One region of the Paenibacillus sp. 2KB_20 genome, then DNA from elsewhere that is predicted to be linked to it. Evidence: riboswitches for the same ligand, from Rfam matches in the RefSeq annotation. Region 1 holds a riboswitch; the other holds the start of a gene.
What was found. A riboswitch is a leader RNA that binds a small molecule or an ion and turns the genes downstream of it on or off. The one in region 1 is predicted to bind S-adenosylmethionine.
Positions count from the first base shown of each region.

Region 2: linked by a shared signal. The riboswitch ahead of metA (homoserine O-acetyltransferase MetA) and the one ahead of AB4124_RS05385 (methionine ABC transporter ATP-binding protein) in region 1 are both predicted to bind S-adenosylmethionine.

Region 1 is NZ_JBFRHH010000001.1:1,140,240-1,144,952, forward strand. Features, by position in the region: gene AB4124_RS05370 (SDR family oxidoreductase) at 1-117, opposite strand, end outside; gene AB4124_RS05375 (MetQ/NlpA family ABC transporter substrate-binding protein) at 322-1,164, opposite strand; gene AB4124_RS05380 (methionine ABC transporter permease) at 1,233-1,901, opposite strand; gene AB4124_RS05385 (methionine ABC transporter ATP-binding protein) at 1,901-2,917, opposite strand; SAM riboswitch class I at 3,025-3,171, opposite strand; gene AB4124_RS05390 (Cthe_2314 family HEPN domain-containing protein) at 3,293-4,012, opposite strand; gene AB4124_RS05395 (COX15/CtaA family protein) at 4,473-4,713, opposite strand, start outside.
Region 2 is NZ_JBFRHH010000001.1:702,821-707,533, reverse strand. Features, by position in the region: gene AB4124_RS03250 (HRDC domain-containing protein) at 1-556, shown strand, start outside; gene corA (magnesium/cobalt transporter CorA) at 637-1,572, opposite strand; SAM riboswitch class I at 2,008-2,137, shown strand; gene metA (homoserine O-acetyltransferase MetA) at 2,271-3,188, shown strand; gene AB4124_RS03235 (PLP-dependent transferase) at 3,213-4,397, shown strand; gene AB4124_RS03230 (aminotransferase class I/II-fold pyridoxal phosphate-dependent enzyme) at 4,394-4,713, shown strand, end outside.

The DNA.
Region 1 (4,713 bases):
ATCCTTGCTGTTTACATAATTTATAGCCAAATGACATCCCTGCCGGGCTAACGACAGCGCCGTCATTTTCCCCAAACCTGTCGCACTGCCTGTTATCAGCGCCACTTTTCCCTTCAAGGCTTTCCCTCCTCAGATGGATATCCTTCCTTCAGTATAAAAGATTTGATAAAGCCTAACAACTTGCAACCCGGCATAGATGGCCGCCACACAAAAAAAAGAAAGGGCTTATCCATAAAGACCGATAGGTCTCTTTGGATAATGCCCTCTCTTCAGGGATACGATGAACTAATCTACAGCATCATCGAGCCTTTGGTGCTCGAATTAGAATGCCGGAATGACAGCACCTTTGTACTCTTCTTCGATAAAGGTCTTCACGTCCTCGGAAGTCAGCGCTTTGGCCAATTTTTGAATGGCGTCGGAGTCCTTGTTGTCCGGGCGAGCTACCAGCAGGTTGGCATAAGGGTTCTCTTTGTCTTCGATAAAGAGTGCATCCTTTGTTGGGTCCAGTCCCGCTTCAAGCGCGTAGTTCGTGTTAATGACAGCCAGATCCAGCTCATCCAGCATACGCGGCAGCATGGCGGCTTCAACTTCCTTGAACTCCAGGTTCTTCGGATTTTCCACGATATCCTTAGCGGTAGCTTCAAGCTTGGTTTCATCTTGCAGCTTAATTACGCCATTCTTGGACAGCAGAGTCAACGCACGGCCTGCATTCGAAGGATCATTCGGGATCGCCACAACCGCTCCATCCTTCAGCTCATCCGCAGATTTAATGGTTTTGGAGTAAGCACCCAACGGCTCCACATGCACCGCGATCACGGATTCAAGATTCAATTTACGCTCTTTGATTTCGTTATCCAGGTAAGGCTTGTGCTGGAAGAAATTCGCGTCGATTTCTTTGGAGTCCACTTGCGTATTTGGCAGAACATAATCCGTGAATTCCACGATTTCCAGGTTCACGCCCTCTTTTTCAAGCGCTGGTTTAACATGCTCCAAAATTTTGGCGTGAGGTGAAGGCGAAGCGCCTACTTTCAAGGTTACGGTCTCTTGAGTGCCGCCTCCTGTTGTTCCCCCTGGCTCAGCTGCTTTATCCGCAGGCTTGCTGCCGCACGCAGCCAGCACTGTAACCAATGTCAAACTGATCAATGCCAATGTCCATTTTTTCATTCTAAAAACGCTCCCTCCGAAAATATATTATTTTTTATATTGTCTTCCTTGATGCCTCATCCATCCCGTTATTTTCTTGTAAAATGTCGGACCAGACGATCTCCTGCCATTTGCAGCAGCTGTACCAGCACAATCATTAATACGACGGCCAGAATCATGATCTCGGTCTCATAACGGTAATACCCATACTTGATGGCCAAATCTCCTAAACCGCCTCCGCCGACTTGACCGGACATCGCGGTATACGATACCAGGGTTACAATCGTGATGGTCATCCCAGCCAGCAAGCCCGGACGAGCCTCCGGGAGGAGAACCCTCCATACGATTTGACTTGTCGAGGAGCCCATGGCATGAGCCGCTTCAATCACGCCTTTATCCACTTCATTCAAAGCCGTTTCTACGAGCCTAGCGAAGAATGGCGCAGCGCCGATCACGAGCGGCGGAATGGTTCCCAGCACGCCGTACGAAACACCTACGAGCGACTTCGTAATCGGGATCATCGCAACGATCAGAATAATGAACGGAACCGAACGCAGGATGTTCACAATGAACGACAGGATCGTGTAACCGAAGCGCACCAAACCGGATGTAGATCTTGCAGCCATGTAGAGCAGCACGCCAACCGGCAGTCCGATGATGAAACTGAACAATGCCGAAGCCCCCAGCATCCGAAGGGTATCCAATGTTGCCGTCCATATCTCTTTCCAGTCGATCTGGGTAAAATCAAGCCCGAACATTAATGAATCACCTCCACGTCTAATCCTTGTTCCAGCAGCTTCCGGATCGTATCTTCTATGGCACGCTCTTCCCCTTCGAAACGGACGATGAGCTGGCCATACGGCGTTTCTTTGATCGTGGAGATCGTGCCCTGCAGAATTGCAAAATTCACGCCCGTCTCATGAACGGTATGGGACAGAATCGATTCGTACGTTTTCGATCCAAGGAACGTAATCTGCACCGCCCTCGAAGGTCCGTTCGCCTGGCCCTGAATGGCCAGCCGCAGCGCTTCGCCGCTGTCCATCTCCTGGCGGATAAATTCCTGGGTCACTTCATGCTTCGGCTTCAGGAACACTTCCGTTACCGGCCCTTGCTCCACAATGCCGCCCTGATGAATGACGGCGACCCGGTCGCATATGCTCTGAATCACATGCATCTCATGGGTAATCAGCACGATCGTCAGATGAAACTTTTTATTAATGTCCAGCAGCAGGCGCAGGATCGAATCGGTCGTCTGCGGGTCAAGCGCCGAAGTGGCCTCGTCGCACAGCAGCACTTCGGGATCGCTTGCGAGCGCTCTGGCTATGCCGACCCGCTGCTTCTGCCCGCCTGATAGCTGGGACGGGTATTTATCCCGATGCGCCTCCAAGCCGACCAAAGCCAACAGTTCGGATACCTTGCGTTCCATTTCAGCCTTTGGTGTCTTGATCAGACGCAGCGGAAACGCAATGTTATCGTACACCGTCGCGGAAGATAACAAGTTAAAGTGCTGAAAAATCATGCCGATTTTGCGGCGTTCCGTCTGAAGCTGCTTCTTGCCAAGCGACGTTAAGTTCTTACCGTTCACCCACACCTCGCCCGAGGTGGGACGCTCCAACAAATTGATACAACGGATCAATGTACTTTTACCTGCACCGGAGTGTCCGATGACTCCGAAGATTTCTCCTTTTTCAATCGACAAATCCAATTCGGACAACGCAGTGGTTAAGGTTCCGGCTTTTCCGTACTGCTTCGTCAATTGCTTGAGCTCAATCAATCCGATAATCCTCCTTTTTCCGTAGCTTCATATCTATTTACCCAAAAGAAAAGAGCCTCTTTTTGTAGAATCAAAAAGGGCCCTCTTTACGTAAAAGTCAACGCCTTTTCTCATCTGTCAAAGCCAAGGGATATCCTGTAGCTTTGAAGGAATTAGCACCATGTCACTCCAAGCGTCACTGCGTTAAGCAATTACACGCTGGAGTCGGTTGCCGGGCTTCATCGGGCCTGTCCCTCCGCCTCTCTCGATAAGAAAACATCGATATGAAATTTTTCCGATTAATTTGATCTGATTTAATAACATTTAATGAATGCAATAGTTAGTATAGATTCTTTTCAGGTTTTTGTCAAAAGGAATTTCATGGCGATCTTGTGCCTAAGCCCTGACTCCATTTTTCCCCCAAAGCTCGTTCGTATATTTATAAGAGGCCGCCAGACTCCGGCATACCATATCGACACCTTGTTTGAGATCGTCCAGGTGCTGATCGATATCCTCCAGCTCGATCTTGTCCGACAGCCCTTGATGACGCTGCCATAAATCATCCTGCATCTCGGAATTCATGTAATGGATTTCGGCGTTGCGCCGTTTCCGGAGCGAGTTCAGCGGTGTTTTGTAACGCTCCTTGATCGCTTCCAGCTCTTTGGCCAGCTCTCCGTGGGCTTTCAGGAATTTAAACTGCCGCAGGACCGTAAAATAAGAGAAATGCGCCTTCACCTTGGAGGTATGAAGATCGTACAAATCGTTCAACACCGTCCCCAGCTTGTCAAGGATCGAGAATACCCGTATGAAGCCGTTTTTGTAAAAATACACATATCGTTGATATTCCCCTTGCTCCTGAATCGACATGTCATCGATGTAACCCGATTTGACCGATTGACTGAAATGCCTTGCCGCATTCCAGCTCTGTTCCAGCTCATCCAGGGAAACGATCAACCCCCGGGTCCAAATCTCAAGCTTGCGAAAGTCATGCGTCGGATCCTGATTTTTCTCCATTTCCTTCTGCAGCAGCCGGGTTGTCTTGACCATCGATTCGATGGCTTCCTCAAGCAGTCCGTTATTGTGCCGGGGCTGTTCCCCAAGTAACACACGAAGCATGGCGTTACCCCCTCGAGTCATCAAATTAATCTTCATTCTTGACCGCTATTTATCGAAATAGTGATTCCACCGCGTTTAACCGTCTTCACGATATCCTCACGCGGGAATAACTCATCCCGGGTATCCCGATTTCATTCGTGTTTCAATGACCAGAGGATTGTTCTTATAGGATGCCCCCGAAACGGCCAGACAACCCACAGAATGGGGCGACTTTCAGATATCCTCCAGGATATCGCCTTCGTCAATCTTAATAAATATAAACTAATCCGTTGCGGGATCAAACCTTTTCAATACTACTTCCAGCGTCTCCTTGATATCGGACAGGTCGAGCGGAAGGTTTGGCTATCATCCACTTCCCTCCTCACTATACAACAAAGCCCTCGAACGCTGGTTCGGGGACTTTGCATAAACGGTGTTGCCTTAAATTCGATCTTTTCGTTTAATGATTTTCGCTTCTTTTTTATACAATCTTTTCACGAGACATGCTATGATCCGGCCGCATTTCGGCTCTAACCGGCTTGCTGAGCTGCCATACCCTGACACTTAAATAACAGAGTACGCCGAATAAGGCCGAGATCAGCAGTGTATGTCCCAGCGCGGAGAATACGTAAACTTCCTCGTTATGCATCGTTGCCATAATGAGGGCGCCGCTAAACACTTGCAGCAAGCAGAGCACGGTTGCCGAGATGCCCAGCATCTGT
Region 2 (4,713 bases), 440 kb from region 1:
GGGAATCGGGGTCAGCAAGGCTTCGGAGCATGGGGCGGAGTGGCTGGAGATCACGACGAAAATCGAACGAACCACAACCTTTCCACTGGATTGGGTTTACGAGCAGCTGCAGGAAGAGGTGTTCTTGTCCTGGCTGTATAAACAGAAGGAGCAGCGTTACAAGCAAGAGCTCGACCGCTTCCGATTCCGCCGTACGATGCTGATTGGGATAGCTGAGGGAGCTTCACTGGCCCAGTTGGAAGAGCGCACCTCGTTATCTCGTCGGGATTTGGTTGAGGAATTGGAGGGGCTCGAGAAGGAAGGTTATGATACGGAGCAACTGCTTGAGGTTGAATTGAATACGATGACGGCTTCAGAGCAGGCAACGGTATGGAAGGCGTTTGAAGAGCTGGGCGATACGTTTCTTAAACCCGTATTACAACGGGTATATGGAGAAGGACAAGCCCGGAATGGAGAGGCAGAAGACATTGGCGGAACGGAGAAGCTGTATGAGCGGCTGCGCCTGATACGGATTCGCTTCCGGCGGGAGGAGTCTGGCAAAGCGAACGCAGGTTAAATCCGCATAAACGAAAATCAGGACGGATTCCCTTGTGGCAAGGAGATCCGTCCTGATTCTGTCTGTGGTTCTGTGGTATTTCATATCCAGTCTTTTTTACGGAACAGGTAAAACATAAGAGCACCGGCAAAAACCATGATGCCGAGAACCACATAGTAGGAATATTTCCAGTCGAGTTCAGGCATATTTGTAAAGTTCATGCCATAGATGCCGGTAATGAGGGTTAGCGGAATGAAGATGGTTGTAATAGCTGTAAACACACGCATAATTTCGTTGGCCCGATTGGCGATACTGGATTGGTAAGCTTCGCGAAGGTTCCCCATGAGATCTCGATAAGTCTCGAATGTCTCGGAAATTTTCACGGCATTTTCATAGATATCGCTGAAATACTTCTGCAACTGGTCATCGATCAGCCGGAGATCTTTTTTGTTCAGCGTATTGATAACTTCCTTCTGCGGTCCAAGTACCTTTTTCAACCAAAGAATCTCGCTTCGCAGACCGATAATCTCGCTTAAGTGTGATTTTTTGGTATGCATGAGGATGTCTTCCTCCAGCTTTTCAATCCGCGCCTCGATGCGGTCCCCGACGGAGAAATAGTTGTCCGTGACAAGGTCGATCAAGAGATAGAGGAAGCGGTCAGGCGTGCTCACTTCATCCTCCCAGAGAAGCGGTTTAACGCTGCGAAGCTCGTGGATTTTTTGCTTGGTCATCGTAATAATAAAATGCCTGCCCAAGAAAACGTTCAATGCGCGAAGGAAAATTTCTTCGTCGTCAAACCGGATGCTGTTAACGACGATAAAATAGTGGTTCTCATATATTTCAATTTTTGGACGCTGCTCTTCTTCGCTGAGGCAATCCTCAACCGCAAGATCATGCAGGGAGAAGAGAGGTTGCAGTTCGGCTAAATCATCCTCGTCCGCATCCAGCCAGTAGAAGCCGCTGGCCGGAGGGGTCAGCGTCATTTCGATGTCATCAACAGGGGTAAATACGCCCGAATCGACCAACCGGATTTTCATCTGATATCACTCCTTTGTCAAATACAAGCTGCTTGGTTAAGCAGTAAAGGCACAGGATATCAGCCCACCGGTGTAGGGGCATGTCAAGGAAGGTTAGAATACGATAAAAGCGCATGAAAAATAACGCCGTCCTCTGCCGGTAGACTGATCTTAATCCTATGCGGTTGTGCGTCTTGATCTAGTTTCTGGCTCGGGTCACCGTCCATCTTCCATGTCACCTCTTTCATACTCGGTTTTCAACAGCACTTGTCTAGTATAACGCCGGGTGTAGGACCTTTCAAGTTGAAATCCGGCGCAGCCAAGGACCATGGTACAGGGTATGGAAACCTTCGGTGAAGTGTGACAAACTTTATGAAAAGGTTCTTGACGAAAAATTGGGAATGATTTAAAGTAAGTATCAATTACGAACAATTTAAGACAACTGAATAAAGCGAAATCTTATCAAGAGCAGGTGGAGGGACTAGCCCTATGAAACCCGGCAACCGGCGGCAACATCGCACGGTGCTAATTCTTGCAGGTGATACGACGCTTCTTAGAAGCCGTTGTATAGTCTGACAGATGAGAGAGGCGCATTGTGATACGTATATGATGACCTTTCTCTACTTGGAGAAAGGTCTTCTTGCGTTTATACAGTCTAACGCTCTTTCTCACAGCTTTTTATGGATGTATCATTTCATATTTCGAAGGAGTGAGCCACGATGCCGATTAAAATTCCGGATGCCTTGCCGGCAAAGGAAGTTCTGGCTGGAGAAAACATTTTTGTCATGGATGAGAGTCATGCATTTCATCAGGATATCCGCCCATTGCGGATAGCTATTCTGAACTTGATGCCAACCAAGGAAACGACGGAGACCCAATTATTGCGATTGATCGGTAACTCCCCGCTCCAGGTGGATGTTGTCCTTCTTCATCCGAGTTCCCACGTTTCGAAGAATACGTCGGCTGAGCATCTGAAATCATTTTACAAAACCTTTGAAGAAGTGAAGAACCGTCGTTTTGACGGCATGATCATTACAGGAGCTCCAGTCGAGCAGTTGGAATTTGAAGAAGTGAATTACTGGAATGAGCTTACTGAAATTTTTGAATGGACCAAGACGCATGTGACCTCCACGCTCCATATTTGCTGGGCATCGCAAGCCGGGCTTTATTATCATTACGGCGTACCGAAATACAGCCTCGAGGAAAAATGCTTCGGCGTATTTCCACATACGATCAATGAAGCGTGTACCAAGCTGCTCCGCGGCTTTGACGAAATGTTCTTTGTTCCGCACTCTCGTCATACGGAAGTTCGGCGCGAAGATATTACAGGTATTGACGATCTGGTCATCCTGTCCGAGTCCGAGGAAGCAGGAATTTATTTAGTTTCAAGCCGGGATGGCAAGCAGATATTTGCCACAGGACATTCCGAGTATGATGCGGACTCTCTGAAGTGGGAGTATGACCGGGACGCTGCCAAAGGAATGGATATCGCGCTGCCGCGCAACTATTACCCGAATGATGATCCAACAAGGACGCCTCCGTCCATATGGCGAGCGCATGCAAACTTATTATTTACTAATTGGCTCAATTACTATGTATATCAGGAAACGCCATACGATATTGGTCCGCAAATATAGAAGTATACGGGAGGAGAGTTTGTGATGGAGAAGAAACCTTTGAATATAGAGAGCCGGCTGGCACAGATCGGGTCGGTGCAAGAACCGGTAACCGGAGCCGTGAATTTTCCGATTTATCACGCTACGGCATACCGCCATCCCAAATTAGGCCAGAGCACAGGGTTTGATTACACCCGTACGAAAAATCCGACCCGTTCGGTACTGGAGGACGCCTGCGCCGAGCTGGAATCCGGTGATGCCGGCTTTGCCTGCAGCTCGGGCATGGCTGCCCTCCAGACGATCTTTGCTTTGTTCGGTCAAGGGGATCATCTGATTGTATCGCTGGATTTGTATGGAGGGACCTATAGGCTTCTGGAGCGGATTATGTCCAAGTTTGGCGTAACGGCTACGTATGTGGATACGAATGACCTGGATGCGCTGGAAGGGGCAAGAAGACCCAACACGAAGGCTGTATTTATCGAAACGCCGACCAATCCGCTTATGATGATTACGGATATCGAAGCCGTCTGTACGTGGGCAAGGCGCCATCAACTGATCAGCATCGTGGATAATACGCTATTGACACCATATTTCCAAAGACCTATCGAGCTTGGGGCGGATATTGTCATACATAGCGCCACCAAGTATTTGGGAGGACATAACGATGTGCTGGCGGGTATCATCGTAACGAAGGGCAAGGAACTATCGGAAGAGATGGCTTTCCTTCATAATTCCATCGGCGCGGTGTTAAGCCCGACCGATTCCTATCAGCTGATGAGAGGAATGAAGACGCTTGCCCTGCGCATGGATCGGCACGAAGCGAATGCAACCGCAGTGGCAACATTTTTGACAACTCACCCAGCGATTGGCGAGGTGTATTATCCTGCCCTGCCGGATCATCCGGGACATGACATCCAGAATCGTCAATCCAGCGGCAACACCGGCATCTTCTCCTTCAAGGTGAAGGACGCCCGCTATGTGGAGCCCGTGCTGCGGCACATTAAACTGATTGCGTTCGCAGAAAGCCTGGGGGGCGTCGAATCTCTGATGACCTACCCTGCCGTCCAGACCCATGCGGACATCCCGCTTGAGATTCGGGAAGCGATCGGTGTGGATGACCGCTTGCTCCGGTTCTCGGTCGGAATCGAGCATGCGGATGATCTGATCGCGGATTTGGATGCTGCACTGAGCGCAGCCATAGCTGAAGTGGAAGGGAGCACGGGAGAATGAGCATCGATAAAGGTCCATCAGGCTTGGAAACGCAAACCAAGCAGTTATCAGCAAAACGGGGACATGAAGAAGATGAACTCCGTTTCGAGACGAAACTATTGCATTTCGGCGGGGAAATCGACCGGGCAACCGGCGCTTCCAGCGTTCCGATCTATCAAGCCTCAACATTTCATCATGAGGACATCTTTAACCCGCCGCTGCACGATTACAGTCGTTCCGGCAATCCGACGAGGCAGGCGCTGGAAGAATATATCGCCCTCTTGGAGGGAGGCGTACGCGGTTTCGCTTATGCTTCCGGTATGGCGGCGATCTCCAG